3 regions of the Arthrobacter sp. FB24 genome follow, and region 1 is predicted to be linked to each of the others. Evidence: riboswitches for the same ligand, from Rfam matches in the RefSeq annotation. Region 1 holds a riboswitch; each other region holds the start of a gene.
What was found. Region 1 has a riboswitch for cyclic di-AMP ahead of ARTH_RS04090 (C40 family peptidase). Riboswitches for the same ligand answer to the same signal wherever they lie in the genome.
Positions count from the first base shown of each region.

Region 2: linked by a shared signal. The riboswitch ahead of ARTH_RS03340 (hypothetical protein) and the one ahead of ARTH_RS04090 (C40 family peptidase) in region 1 are both predicted to bind cyclic di-AMP.
Region 3: linked by a shared signal. The riboswitch ahead of ARTH_RS11815 (NlpC/P60 family protein) and the one ahead of ARTH_RS04090 (C40 family peptidase) in region 1 are both predicted to bind cyclic di-AMP.

Region 1 covers NC_008541.1:859,946-864,231, forward strand. Annotated here, with positions in the region: gene ARTH_RS04080 (metal-dependent transcriptional regulator) at 1-183, shown strand, start outside; cyclic di-AMP (ydaO/yuaA leader) riboswitch at 303-537, shown strand; gene ARTH_RS04085 (M23 family metallopeptidase) at 541-1,362, shown strand; cyclic di-AMP (ydaO/yuaA leader) riboswitch at 1,492-1,669, shown strand; gene ARTH_RS04090 (C40 family peptidase) at 1,830-2,414, shown strand; gene ARTH_RS04095 (NlpC/P60 family protein) at 2,554-3,318, shown strand; gene ARTH_RS04100 (HNH endonuclease) at 3,542-4,042, shown strand; gene mobA (molybdenum cofactor guanylyltransferase) at 4,088-4,286, shown strand, end outside.
Region 2 covers NC_008541.1:693,875-698,160, reverse strand. Annotated here, with positions in the region: gene ARTH_RS03345 (sensor histidine kinase) at 1-1,500, shown strand, start outside; cyclic di-AMP (ydaO/yuaA leader) riboswitch at 1,649-1,823, shown strand; gene ARTH_RS03340 (hypothetical protein) at 1,823-2,599, shown strand; gene ARTH_RS03335 (hypothetical protein) at 2,841-3,305, shown strand; gene ARTH_RS03330 (dolichyl-phosphate beta-glucosyltransferase) at 3,455-4,286, shown strand, end outside.
Region 3 covers NC_008541.1:2,623,585-2,627,870, forward strand. Annotated here, with positions in the region: gene ARTH_RS11800 (cupin domain-containing protein) at 61-438, shown strand; gene ARTH_RS11805 (DUF1918 domain-containing protein) at 481-672, opposite strand; gene ARTH_RS11810 (hypothetical protein) at 864-1,451, shown strand; gene ARTH_RS11815 (NlpC/P60 family protein) at 1,565-2,329, opposite strand; cyclic di-AMP (ydaO/yuaA leader) riboswitch at 2,333-2,527, opposite strand; gene ARTH_RS23145 (polysaccharide deacetylase family protein) at 2,757-4,259, shown strand; gene ARTH_RS11830 (hypothetical protein) at 4,285-4,286, shown strand, end outside.

The DNA.
Region 1 (4,286 bases):
GCCGAGCCCATCCAGGTTGAGCCGGAGCTGCTGGTGCAGCTTGATGAAGGCGGCATCCGTCCGGGGGCATCCCTGTCTTTGGAGCGCGTGGGGGAGTACATCTCGGTGCGCGTACCCGAGATCGAAGGTGCACTGGAGCTGCCGCCCGAAGTGGCAGCCCACGTATTTGTTACGGTCCGCTAACCGCGCACCTTGTAGGACCACCTACAACGCACTGAGACGCAGATAACGGAATTATTACCGCGCTGATTAATCACCTATAGTTGAGGACTAGCGCCGATACTAAAGCGTTACCTGATCCGAAGCCGAGCTCTGCCAGCGGATCACGGTACGAATCACCTCCTGGCAGAGGCGGGGGAACCACAACCGGCCGTTGCAAGACGGCCTTGGGGTGAAGTCCGTCAGCGGCAAAGCACCTCCGACGAAGGATTCCTTTGGGATACCCCTGTGTCGGATGCCTTGCATTGGCGGACCGGGTCTTTGATCTCTCTGACCCGAATCCGACAGCTAACTCCGCAGGCTTCCCAGAGAGGATAATTCTTGACCACGCAGACCGTCAGGGGCCGCCGCAGGGCGACCGGTCCCGCTTCGGAGTACCCCGTGGCCGAAGCCGTAATGACGGTCAGGCCGCGCGACGCACACCGTGATGCGCGCCGGCGCCGGAGCCTGTTCAGCCAGGTGACGGACTTCGCCTCGGCGAGCGGCGTGGGTCAGAAGGCAGGCATTGCGCTAGCCGCCACCGGACTGGTCCTCACCGTGACCGTCCCGTCAACCAGCCCCATGGTCGCCACGTCAGACACGGCGAATACCGCCGCCGCATCAGTCGCGGCCCAGCCGGAGGTCTCCGCGGCCGCCAGCGCCAAGATCGATTTCAACCGGACCACCGTAGCCACCAAGGGGGATCCGGACGGCAAGCTCAAGCAGTTGCTGAGCGCGCAGTCAGCCGGAACCATCACCCGCGCGGCATCCACCGGCAGCCTGGGCGCGCCGCTGGAACAGATGGTCACCGCATCACCTTTCGGCTTCCGGGTCAGCCCGATCACGGGCGGAGCCGGCGAGTTCCACCGCGGCCAGGACTACGCGGCCCAGTGCGGCACGAGCGTTTTTGCTGCCGCCAGCGGAACCGTGACCTTCTCCGGCTGGCACCCCTACGGCGGTGGAAACCGTGTGGTGATTGACCACGGCAACGGCCTGGAAACCACGTACAACCACCTCTCGTCGTCCAGTGTCCAGGTCGGCCAGAAGGTCAACCGCGGCGATGTGGTGGCGCTCAGCGGGACCACCGGCGCCTCCACCGGCTGCCACCTCCATTTCGAAGTGATGGTCAACGGCGAAGTCGTCGACCCGCTCGGCTGGCTCTGATCCAAACGATGGGTCACTCTCGCATCCCTGTGACATGCCGTGACCTGAATGTGACATTCGTTCGGAATTCCTGTACCGTTTAGAGCACGCCAACTTTTCCGAAGTTGGCGCTCTTGAGTGGATTGCCTAACTCTGCCACCGCTCAAGGTCCGTTCGCATTACATCGTCTGGCAGAGGCGGGGGAACCAATTTTGGTCTTCGCAAGAAGACCTTGGGGTTAAGTCGCAACGCTTCCCAGGAAGCCGAGCGGCCGGGTGACTCCCATCCGAATCCGACAGCTCACCTCGTAGGCATTGGGAGAGGCTACCTTCGTGTCTACACGTCACAATTCTGCGCGCCACCGCGCGCAAACGGTTCGTACGAACCCGTTGAACTCCGTGTCCAGGGCTGTTACTGCCAACGCCGGGACCGTAGGTCGCCAGGCGGCTGTCATTGCAGCTGCTTCCGGACTGATCCTCAGTGTTGGGATGCCGGCAAACGCCGCCGATACCAACCTGGGCGTTTCCGCTTCGACGGAGTCCGGCTCACAGTCGGCCCAGCTGACCGTAACTGCAGAACCGACAGCGACTGTTTTCTTCGAGCGTCCGGCAGTGACCACGAAGGCAGCGCCCAAGGTTGAAACCGTTCGGGCACAGTCCACCGGTACGGACGCCAGCGAGACCTCCACTGAGGCTGCCGGAGAGGCCAAGGCAAGCAAGCTTGCTGACGCCGCATCTTCCGCAGCAGCATCGGGCCTCGCTGCTATCGCTTACACCGGTATCGGCAGCCCGTACGTCTGGGGCGGCACCACTCCCAGCGGTTGGGACTGCTCAGGCTTCACCCAGTGGGTTTACGCGCAGGCCGGCATCAGCATCCCCCGCACCAACGCATGGACAGCCATGACGCCTACCGCCACACCGGCGCCGGGCGATCTTGTCATGCAAAACGGCGGCGCCCACGTTGGCATCTACGTCGGCAACGGCATGATGATCAGCGCGCTCAACCCCTCGCAGGGCACTCTCCTGCACGCTGTGTCCGCCACGGGCACTTCTGCGTTCTACACGCTTCGCTAAAACACGCGCTTCCCTTCGCTGAAGCGCGCGTTCTTCGCTAAAAACCCTGTTCGGGCCGTTCCGGCTTACCCCCAAGATGCCGGAGCGTCCAAAAACCGCGGCCTGCCATGCAGTCTGAGGAAAACGAAAGAGAGAACTAATGACTACACGTGCCATCGCACGGCATCGCGCCGAGGTTACTAAGACCAACTCGCTTGCTGTCATTGCCAAGGCCGTCGGCGACAACGCCGGTGGCATGGGCCGTCAGGCTGCGGTTATCGCTGCTGCCTCCGGTCTGGTCCTGACGAGCGGTATCGCAGCCAACGCTGCCGACACCAATGTTCAGCGCGAAGCAACCTCTGCTTCCACCCTGGAAGTCCAGTCTTCCGCTCCGGCCAACATCTCGGCTGCATCCAGCATCGCCATCTCCTTCGAGAAGCCGGCTGTTTCCACCTCCCCGGCTCCGGTCGTTGAGGCTCCGAAGCCGGTTGTTGAGGTCCAGGAAGCTGCTCCCGCGGCCGCTCCGGCTGCCGTTGCAGAGACCGTATCCGCCCCGGCAGCGCCGGCGGCCCCGGCGGCCCCCGCTGCTGCCAGCGGAAACGGCGCCTCGATCGCAGCTGCGGCTTACGCCCAGCTCGGTGTTGCCCAGGACTGCACGGCCCTCGCCACCAACGCGCTTGCAGCCGTAGGCATCAACTACCACGGCTGGCCGGCCGGTTACCTTTCCCTGGGCCGCACCGTGAGTGCAGCCGAGGCACAGCCGGGCGACCTCGCATACTACGAGAACGGCGGCATGGGCATGGCCCACATCGCTGTATACGTCGGCAACGGCCAGGCCGTGCACGGTGGCTGGAACGGTGGAACCACCTCCCTGTTCAGCGTCAACGTCGGCTCCGGCCCGGTCTTCATCCGCGTTGGCGGCTAAAGCCTCCAGCTGACGCTTGCCGGAAGAACCCCTGCCTCCGGGCAGGGGTTCTTCTGCGTTTCCGGCAGGTGAATTTTTGCCGACACGGGGTGTATGGTAAAGGACCGATTCGGTGATCGGCCACTTGAGTGTTTACTCTTGTGTTGTCGATCCATAGCCCGGACAAGCAGAGGGCAGCCGGCCCTCGAGCCCCTGACGGGTGCGGCCGTGAAGAGGTATGTGCATGCGCACTCTCGTTCTTAATGCTGGATATGAACCGCTGGCGGTTGTAACCTTCCGCCGGGCGCTGGTTCTTGTGCTGACCGGAAAAGCTAGCGTAGTGGCCGAGGGCGACGATCCTGTCGTCGGGCCGCAGGAGATTCTGGGCCGCCCGTCCGTGATTCTCCTGAACCGTTACATCCGGCCGCGGTACAACACAACCACCGCGGTGAGCCGCCGGGGCGTCCTGCGCCGTGACGCCCACCGCTGCGCCTACTGCGGTAAGGCAGCACACACCATTGACCACGTCCACCCGAAATCGAGGGGCGGTGCGGACTCCTGGGAAAATCTTGTGGCCGCCTGCCTTCGGTGCAATAACGTGAAGGGCGACCACACGCCGGCCGAGATGGGCTGGAAGCTCAGGTTCGTGCCCGCGCCTCCGCACGGCACCATCTGGCAGATCAAGGAGCTGGAAAAGCCCACCCCCGCTTGGGACCCTTTCCTTCTGCCAGAATCCGCCGCCTGAGGCGTCACCCCTGCGCAGACCCGCCTCAATGGCTAGGCTTGCCTTGTGGAGTTTGATGCCTTAATCCTGGCGGGCGGCCGGTCATCGCGGCTGGGTGGCGTGCCCAAGTCCCAGCTGATGTACGACGGCGCCACCCTCCTGTCGCGGTCGCTTTCGGCGGCTGCCGGAGCTGGCGCCGCCGTGGTCGTCGGCCCGGATCCCGGCGAACTGCCTGCCGGTGTCCTGTCCTGCCGCGAGGAGCCTG
Region 2 (4,286 bases), 170 kb from region 1:
CGCCGCCGCTGGCTTGATCCGTCGACCTGGCACCTGCGCACCCGGCTGGTACTGGTGGCCATGGCACTCCTTGTGGCCATCTGCGGCGCGATCGGCCTGTTCAGCTATGCCTCCATGGATTCCTTCCTGACCAGGCAGCTCGATGAACGGCTGGGGCAGGCCTCGCGGCTGTCGAACGAGGCAGGACGGCCACGGCCCAGCAACCCGTCCGGCAGGCAGGACGGGTTCGAAGGCCCGGGCCAGGGCGTCGGGACGCTCATCGCGCGCATAGATAACGGGACTGTCAGCAGCGCCGGGTTCCTCGCCAAAGACGCCACCGTGGCGTCCCTCTCCCCCGAGGATAACCAGATTCTTTTGGCACTCCAGCACGACGGAACGCCCGTCGACCGGGCACTGTCCACCGGCTCTTACCGCCTGGTGGCGGTCCAGGCGCCATACGGGGACGTGATTGTCACCGGACTCCCCCTGAACGAAAAACAGAACACGCTCAACTCTTTGGTATGGACGATGGTGATCGTGTCGATGGGCGGCCTGATCCTGATCGGCCTTGCCGGAACGGTGCTGATCCGTCGCACCATGAAACCCCTCGAGCAACTGTCCGAAGTCGCCACGCAGGTTTCGAAATTGCCGCTCGACGCCGGCGAGGTGGCCCTCGCAGTCCGCGTGCCGCCGTCGAACGCGCACCCCGGAACCGAAGTGGGCAGTGTGGGACATGCCCTCAACCTCATGCTGGATAACGTCTCCAAAGCGCTGGAAGCCCGCCAGCAGAGCGAAACCAAGGTGCGCCAGTTCGTGGCCGACGCATCGCACGAGCTGCGCACGCCGCTCACCGCCATTCGCGGCTACACGGAACTCATGCGCATGACCGAGGACTTCACCCCGGACGGCCAGAAGTCGCTGGCCAGGGTGCAGAGCCAGTCTGAACGGATGACCACCCTTGTGGAGGACCTCCTGCTGTTGGCCCGGTTGGACGAAGGCCAGCCGCTAAAGATCAGCGATGTGGACCTGACGCAGCTTGCGGTGGAAACCGTCAGCGACGAGAAGGTCATGGCACCGGACCGCATCTGGCAGCTGGAGCTTCCGGAAGAGCCCGTGGTGGTCCGCGGGGATGCCAGGCAGCTGCACCAGGTGATCGCCAACCTGCTCTCCAATGCCCGCAAGCACACGGAACCGGGCACTACCGTGGTCACCGGAGTGATGCGGTCAGCCGACGGCAGCGCCGTGGTGACCGTAACGGACAACGGTGCCGGGATCCCGCCGGAGTTTGTGGACCGGGTTTTCGCCCGCTTTGCCCGGGCGGATGCGGCGCGAACCAGTCCGGGAGGTTCTGCTTCTGGTTCCGGCGGCACGCGCGCTGCGGCTGCCGAGGGCACGAGTGGCCTGGGCCTGTCGATCGTGCAGTCGATCGTGGAGGCGCACGGCGGAACCGTGGAGGTCAATTCACGCCCGGGACGCACCGAGTTTGCCCTGCGGCTCCCGGGAGAATTACCGGAAGCCTAGCGGCACCGCAAACCCGCTTCCGGCTTCGGCGATCCCGCAAGCCAACGCGCCGCCATCGTGACCCTCGTTACCGAAATGTGACTTAAGCGCCGGACTCCTGTACGGTTTTTAGAGTGCGGCCACCGTTCCGGCCGCATATCCGGATGGACGCCAAACTCTGCCGCTACCCGGATTTCCTCATGATCAGGCAGAGGCGGGGGACCCAGGTCTCCGGGCATTCTGCATAGCCGCCCTTGGGGTGAAGCCGACACGTGAAGTTCCGTGCGGCCGGATGACCTCATCCGAACCCGACAGCTAACTCCGCCGGCATCGAGAGGCAACCATGACTAAATCCACGCCAGAAGTACGTCCTGAGCCCGCTTCCCGCAAGTCCGCAGCGCCTGCGCAACGCTCACGCCACCGCGCCGAAGCAGCCGCCAAGGTGTCCCCGCTGTCCCGGTTCGCTGCCAGCCTGCAGGGCTCCGGCCGCCGGGCCGCAGTAGTAACCACCGCTTGCGCCGTGCTGATTGGTGTCGGCGCCGCCGGCCAGGCTTCCGAACCCGTCGGCCCTGCAACATCGGCAACGGGCGCAGGGAGCGCCGCAACTACTGCCGACGCCGAATCGAAGCTCGCGTTCGAAAAAATCCTCGTTTCCGCCATGCCCGCGCCGTCCTCCGTCAGCGTGAACGCGCAGTCGTCCGGTGAGAAGCCGTCGGAGGAGACGGCACCGGAAGCGCCTGCAGCCGCCCCCGCTCCTGCACCTGCCGCGGCTCCCCAACCGGCTCCTGCCCCGGCGCCGCCCGTAGCCGTGGACGATCCCGCAGCTGCCCAGGCGTATGCAGCCTCCCAGCTTGGAACGTACGGCTGGGCGGCTGACCAGATGCAGTGCCTCACCACGCTGTGGACCAAGGAATCGGATTGGAAGACCACTGCCACGAACGCCAGCAGCGGCGCGTACGGCATTGTCCAGTCGCTGCCGGCCGAAAAGATGGCCAGCGCCGGGTCCGACTACCTGACCAACTTCCGCACCCAGATCAACTGGGGCTTGAACTACGTGAAGGAACGGTACGGCTCCCCCTGCGGCGCCCTGGACTTCCACTACGCCAACAACTGGTACTAGACCGGCACCTGTAGCCACCTTGGTTCGCAACGCCGGAGGCCCCGAATCCATGCTTGGATTCGGGGCCCCGGCCGTCTTGGCTGTTTGCTTCCTCCTGGACCCCCGGGGACCTTCGCGCTCCGTTTCGGGGCCACAAGGTTTTCACAAGGTCGACGAGTGACTGTTGGTCGCCGCCGCTTTCAATTGTCTTCCCAGCGGCTGCCGGCCCCAGCGCCGTCATCAAGATGCAGGGAGCACAACAATGAAAAAATGGTTAGTTCCGACGGCCGTCCTGGCCTCAATCTTCGCGGCCGCCGCTCCGGCCGCCGCCGCCCCTTCGGGCCCGCCGATCACCGTGGACGGACCCGCCACTTTCACTAGCTGCGGATTTCCTGTCACCGGTGAAGTCACCGGCAAGGCCAAGAACATCACGACTCCCTCCGGGGACGTCATCAGCACTTCCCCGGCGCTGAAGGTAACCCTGACGGGGCCGAACGGAAAGCCCCTGAAGCTGGTCATCACGGGCGTCCTCTTCTTTTCGTTTCCAAGCGAAAACGTGATCGAAGTGAAGGCCACCGGCAACAACCTCCTTCAGCTCCCCTCTCCTGCCGGGCTTTTCCTCACGCGGGGGAATGTCAATTTCTCTGTGGACTCCCAAGGCAACGAATTGCGGAGATTCTCAGGATCCGGCACTGCAACCAACGTTTGCGACCTTTTGGGCCCATAACGCACCCAACCGCGGCGGCGGTGCTCCCACCAAAGACGGCGGGCGCACTGTCGCCGTTTCCCTTGCCCTTATCCGCACCCGGCAAGGCCCACAGCAGCTGCACAGCTTCGGCCTAAATTCTTCATATGCGGCGGCGCCATAGTTGAACCATGACGCTCACAGACCTGGCCACGGGAACCCCGCTGCACCCGCAACCGCAGGCCGCCGTCGACCCCAGGCCGGGTCCTCCCGATCCGACGTTCCTCCGGCCGGGTCACGTCCGCCGGGCCCCCACAGATACGCGGATGACGGGCGTGACAGGAACCGCTGCGCCCGTCCTGGATGTAGTCATCCCGGTCTACAACGAGGAACAGGGCCTGGAGCAGTCCCTTCGCCAACTCCACTGGTATCTGGCCGGCACGTTTCCCTACCCGTTCCGGATTACGGTGGCGGATAATTCCAGCACCGACGGCACGCTCAAGGCCGCCGAGCGAGTGGCCCGGGAACTACGCGAGGTCACGGTGGTCCGGCTAACCTCCAAAGGACGCGGCAACGCGCTCCGCACCGTGTGGCTGGCCTCGCCGTCACCCGTCCTGGCCTACATGGACGTGAGTCTTTCCACCGACCTCGCTGCGCTCGCTCCCCTGGTCGCCCCGCTTCTTTCCGGACACTCGGACCTGGCGATCGGGTCGCGGCTGGCACGATCTTCTTGTGTTGTCCGCGGACCGTGGCGGGGATTCATCTCCCGCTGCTACAACTTTCTGCTGCATACGCTGATGGGTGCGCGTTTCAGCGATGCGCAGTGCGGCTTCAAGGCTATCCGTGCAGATGTTGCCCGGCACATCCTGCCGCACACGGCCGACACCGCATGGTTCTTTGACACCGAACTGCTGGTCTTGGCCGAAAGATGCGGACTCCGCGTACACGAGGTCCCGGTGGACTGGACCGACGGTGGCGACGCCGGTGTGGACCTTTTCCAGACCGCGCTCGCCGATCTTCGCG
Region 3 (4,286 bases), 1.8 Mb from region 1:
TCCGGTCGCGCATGCGGGTCCGGACAGCCCCATCCGCAACTCCGATTGATGGAGAGAGCCATGACCACGAACGTTGTCGCTCAGCTCGCAGTAAAGTCGCACAATTCTCCGGACGAAAAGCGCCGCCCGGACAAGACGGAAGTGGATCTTGTATCCGTCGACGCCTACACCATCGGAAGATTCAAGTTTGAACCCGGCTGGCGTTGGTCCGAGTGCATCAAGCCCGTCGTCCAGACCGATTCGTGCCAGCTCAGCCACGTTGGTTTCTGCGTTTCCGGCAAGCTCACGGTCCAGACTTCTGACGGCAGCCAGATCACCATCGCCGCTGATGACTCCTACAGCATCCCGCCAGGGCATGATGCATGGGTTGAGGGAGACGAGCCCTTTACGGGCATCGAGTTCGTCAGCGCCGCAGTGTTCGCCAAGGCCGCCGAATAGCGGCCAGGCGGCGTCTGGCAGCCCAGGTGCACAGCAGCTTCCCTACTGCGGGTGGATCCTGTCCACAACGAAATCCCCGCCGGGAATGACCGTGGTTTCATGGCCGTCGTCGAAACGCACCACGTAGGGCGGCGCTCCGTCAGCGCCGTGGACCTCAATGATCTGGCCGTGCCGCTCCGCCGATCCGACCGTCTTGCCCCGGATAGTGATCCGGTCTCCCTGGGTTGCCTTCATGGCAATCACCTCCAAGAACCAGAGTACGAGTGTCGGGGCAGGGATAACAGGGCCGTTCCGCACTGGCAGGACGGGGGTTTCGGCCGGGGGCCTATGCGGCGCCGGCCGGCATCTGGCGCTGGTGGCCGCCTGGCAGGAGTATTGGGATACAACGGATCTTGACCCTGGCACGGGACCGAGGGGGAGCTGCTATGGCGGAGGAGAAACCGACCAGCTGGTGGGCTACGCTGCCCGGTCTGCTGACCGCCGCCGCAGCGGTTATCACCGCTGTGACGGGGCTGCTGCTCGGCCTCGGGCAGCTTGGGATGTTCGACGCCGGCAAGCCCGCAGCTTCAACGGCGGGCTCCTCCGCCGCCGGCGCGTCCGCACAACCGGACGGCACCGTGCCGCCGTCGGGTGCCGGGTCCGGCGCCGCTAACAGCCCGGAATGGGCCGTGGCCCTGCCCGCCGAACGCCGCTACCGGGCTGCCGACGTCGAATACGAAATTCTCGGTGCCCGTGCCCGCCCTGATGTGTCCGGCAAGATCGCGGTGACGTTTACGCTCAGATGCACCAACCACGGCAGGTACGACATCAACTTCTGGGACTCAACATTCAGGCTGAACGCGAGCGGGGTGAGCCACTCCCCCGATTCCGGCCTGAACGAGCTGGTGGCTGGCGATGCAAGCAAATCGGGCGATGTCCGCTTCACTATCCCGGCGGACACGCGCGATGCGGTCCTTCGCATCAAATTCGCAGAGGGCGAGGGCACGGTTCAGATCGCGATATCCCCGCCCTGAAACCCCGGGCGGATACGTGGCGACGGGGAAGGCCGGTGACCGGCTGCCCCCAAGGCAGCAGATCACCGGCCTGTCATCCTGTTCCCTGCCCCCGGCGAGAACGGGACGGAAGGCTAGGCTCCGGCGCGGACGAAAGTCACGCCGCCGGTGGCCGTCAGCCAGGACAACGGGTGCGTGACGGTGGCGTTGACGCCGTTCATGCCGCCGCTGATCACCTGTCCGTCGCCGACGTAGATGCCCACGTGGCCGGACTGCACCACCATGTCGCCGGGCTGGGGTTCCCCCACCACTGAGCCGTAGTTCATGAACTGCATGGGTCCCAGGTCGCCGACGGGAATGCCTGCGGAGCCAAGCGCCTTCTCCACCATGGCGGTGCAGTCCTGGGTGATGCCCAGTTGGGCATAGGCGGCAGAAACCATGGCGGCATTGACGCCGCCGGCAGCCGGGGCCGGGGCAGGGGCGGGCGCAGCCGCCTGGACCTGGACGGAAACGGCAGGGGCCGCCGGTGTCGCGGCCGGTGCCGGAGCTGCCGCCGGGGCCGCCGCTTCTGCCGGGGCGGGCTCTGCAACCGGCACTTCGACCGGAGCGGGGGTGGTGCTGACGTCCGGCCGCTCGAAGCTGATCCTGACGTGGGAGTCCGCGCTGAGCGGGGCACCCACCTGGGCCTGGGCGTCGAGGCCGGATGCCGGTGCCGAGTCGCGTTCCGCGGGAGCCTCGGCGGCCTGCGCAGCCATCCCGCTGGACAGGACCAGGCCCGAAGCCGCCGCAATTACCGCGGCCTGGCGGCCAACCTTGCTCCTGCCGCGGGCCGTTGGGAACCCGGAGCGCCCTGCAGGCGCGGTTGACGGATGATGAGCGGGCAGTTTGCGTGAAGACATGAAGTAACCTCTCCCGATGCCTGCGAGGTTAGCTGTCGGATTCGGATGGGAGACACCCGGCCGCAGTTGCCATCCGCTCAGAGGACGGCGTGCGGCTTCACCCCGAAGACCTGCACAAGAATCCTGCAGGCCAAAAGTGGTTTCCCCGTCCCTGCCGGATGGTTTCGATCGGATCCCGGACCGCGGCAGGGTTAGGCAATCCGCCCGGGAGTGCCCGCATCTGAGATAACCGGCACCGTTCCACCGTACGCGTGCCTCTCGGCCGATGTCACATTTGAGTAACGCGCTGCCGGACCAAGGGCGGCATGCAGATGGCTGCTGTGTACTTGGGTACTGCGGCAATCAAAGTCGAGTGTTTTGCCTTGGCGCCGCGAGGCGTAGTCTACGTGCATGTTCTTGCGGGGGGACTCACACGCTTGGAGGCATCATGCGTTGGTCGAATCAGCCTGTCCGCAAGCCCGCGCGTTGCGTGGCGGATCCCCCTGAACCATTGGCCGAAGGCCGGCACGGCAGGCGCTGGGTTGCAGTCCTGGGTGCCCTGCTGCTTGCTGTCAGCACAGTGGCGGGCGTGGCCGGTACTTCGAAGGCTGCGGCGCCAACCATCGTCAGCCTGACGTTCGACGACGGCCTCGGCAGCCAGTTGGCCGCGGCGCAGGAGCTGAAAGCCCACGGACTGGTGGGAACTTTCTTCATCACCACGTCCTTCGTGGGCCAGTCCGGGTTCCTCACCCAGGCAAACCTGAACACTCTCGTGGCCGACGGCAATGAGATCGGCGGCCACAGCGTGACCCACCCGGACATGACAACGCTCAGCGCAGCGGCCGCCAGCGCGGAGGCCTGCAACAGCAAGTCGACCCTCGAGGCCTGGGGCTTCACCGTCCGGAACTTCGCCTACCCCTTCGCGGCGGTGAATCAGACAGCCCAAAACGCCGTCAGCGGCTGCGGGTACAGCAGTTCCCGTGGCCTCGGCGACATCCGTTCTCCCGCCAGCTGCGCCGACTGCCCTGTCGCCGAGACGCTCCCGCCGCAGGAACCCATGGTCACCAAGGCGCCGGACCAGGTGGCCGCCACATGGACCCTGGCGGACCTGCAGGCGACAGTCACCAACGCCGAGACAACCGGCGGCTGGCTGCAGCTGACGTTCCACGAGATTGCGAACGGAACGGATCCGTCGCTGTCCATCAGCCCCGCGCTGTTCAAAGAGTTCGTCACGTGGCTGGCCGCGCGGACAGCAAACGGTACGACGTCGGTGCGTACAGTGGCGCAGGCATTGGGCCAGTCCCCCGTGACGTCACCGCCTCCCTCGCCTTCACCGTCACCATCGCCGACCCCGTCACCCTCGCCGGCGGGCTCGTTTACGGATGTTCCCGCGAACTCGCAGTTCTACACGGAGATCAGCTGGCTCGCCTCGCAAGGGATTTCCACTGGCTGGGTTGAAGCCAACGGCACCAGCACGTATCGCCCGGCGCTCGCCGTCAACCGGGATGCCATGGCTGCCTTCATGTACCGACTCGCCGGGAGTCCGGCGTACACACCGCCGGGCACCTCCCCGTTTATCGATGTGACGCCGCAGACGCAGTTCTATAAGGAAATCGCCTGGCTCGCTTCGAAGGGCATTTCCACCGGCTGGGACGAAGGAAACGGCGCCAAGTCGTACCGGCCGCTGCAGACCGTGAACCGTGATGCGATGGCAGCCTTCATGTACCGCTTTGCCGGCAGCCCTGCCTACAACGCCCCGGGCGCCTCCCTCTTCACTGACGTGGTCCCGCAGACGCAGTTCTACAAGGAAATCAACTGGCTCGCGTCGATGAACATCTCCACCGGCTGGGTCGAAGGGAACGGCACCAGGACCTTCCGTCCCGTCCAGTCCGTGAACAGGGACGCCATGGCGGCCTTCATGTACCGCTACAACAACGCCTTCCCTGCGTAAGAACCCGCGTGAAGCGGAATACGTGGT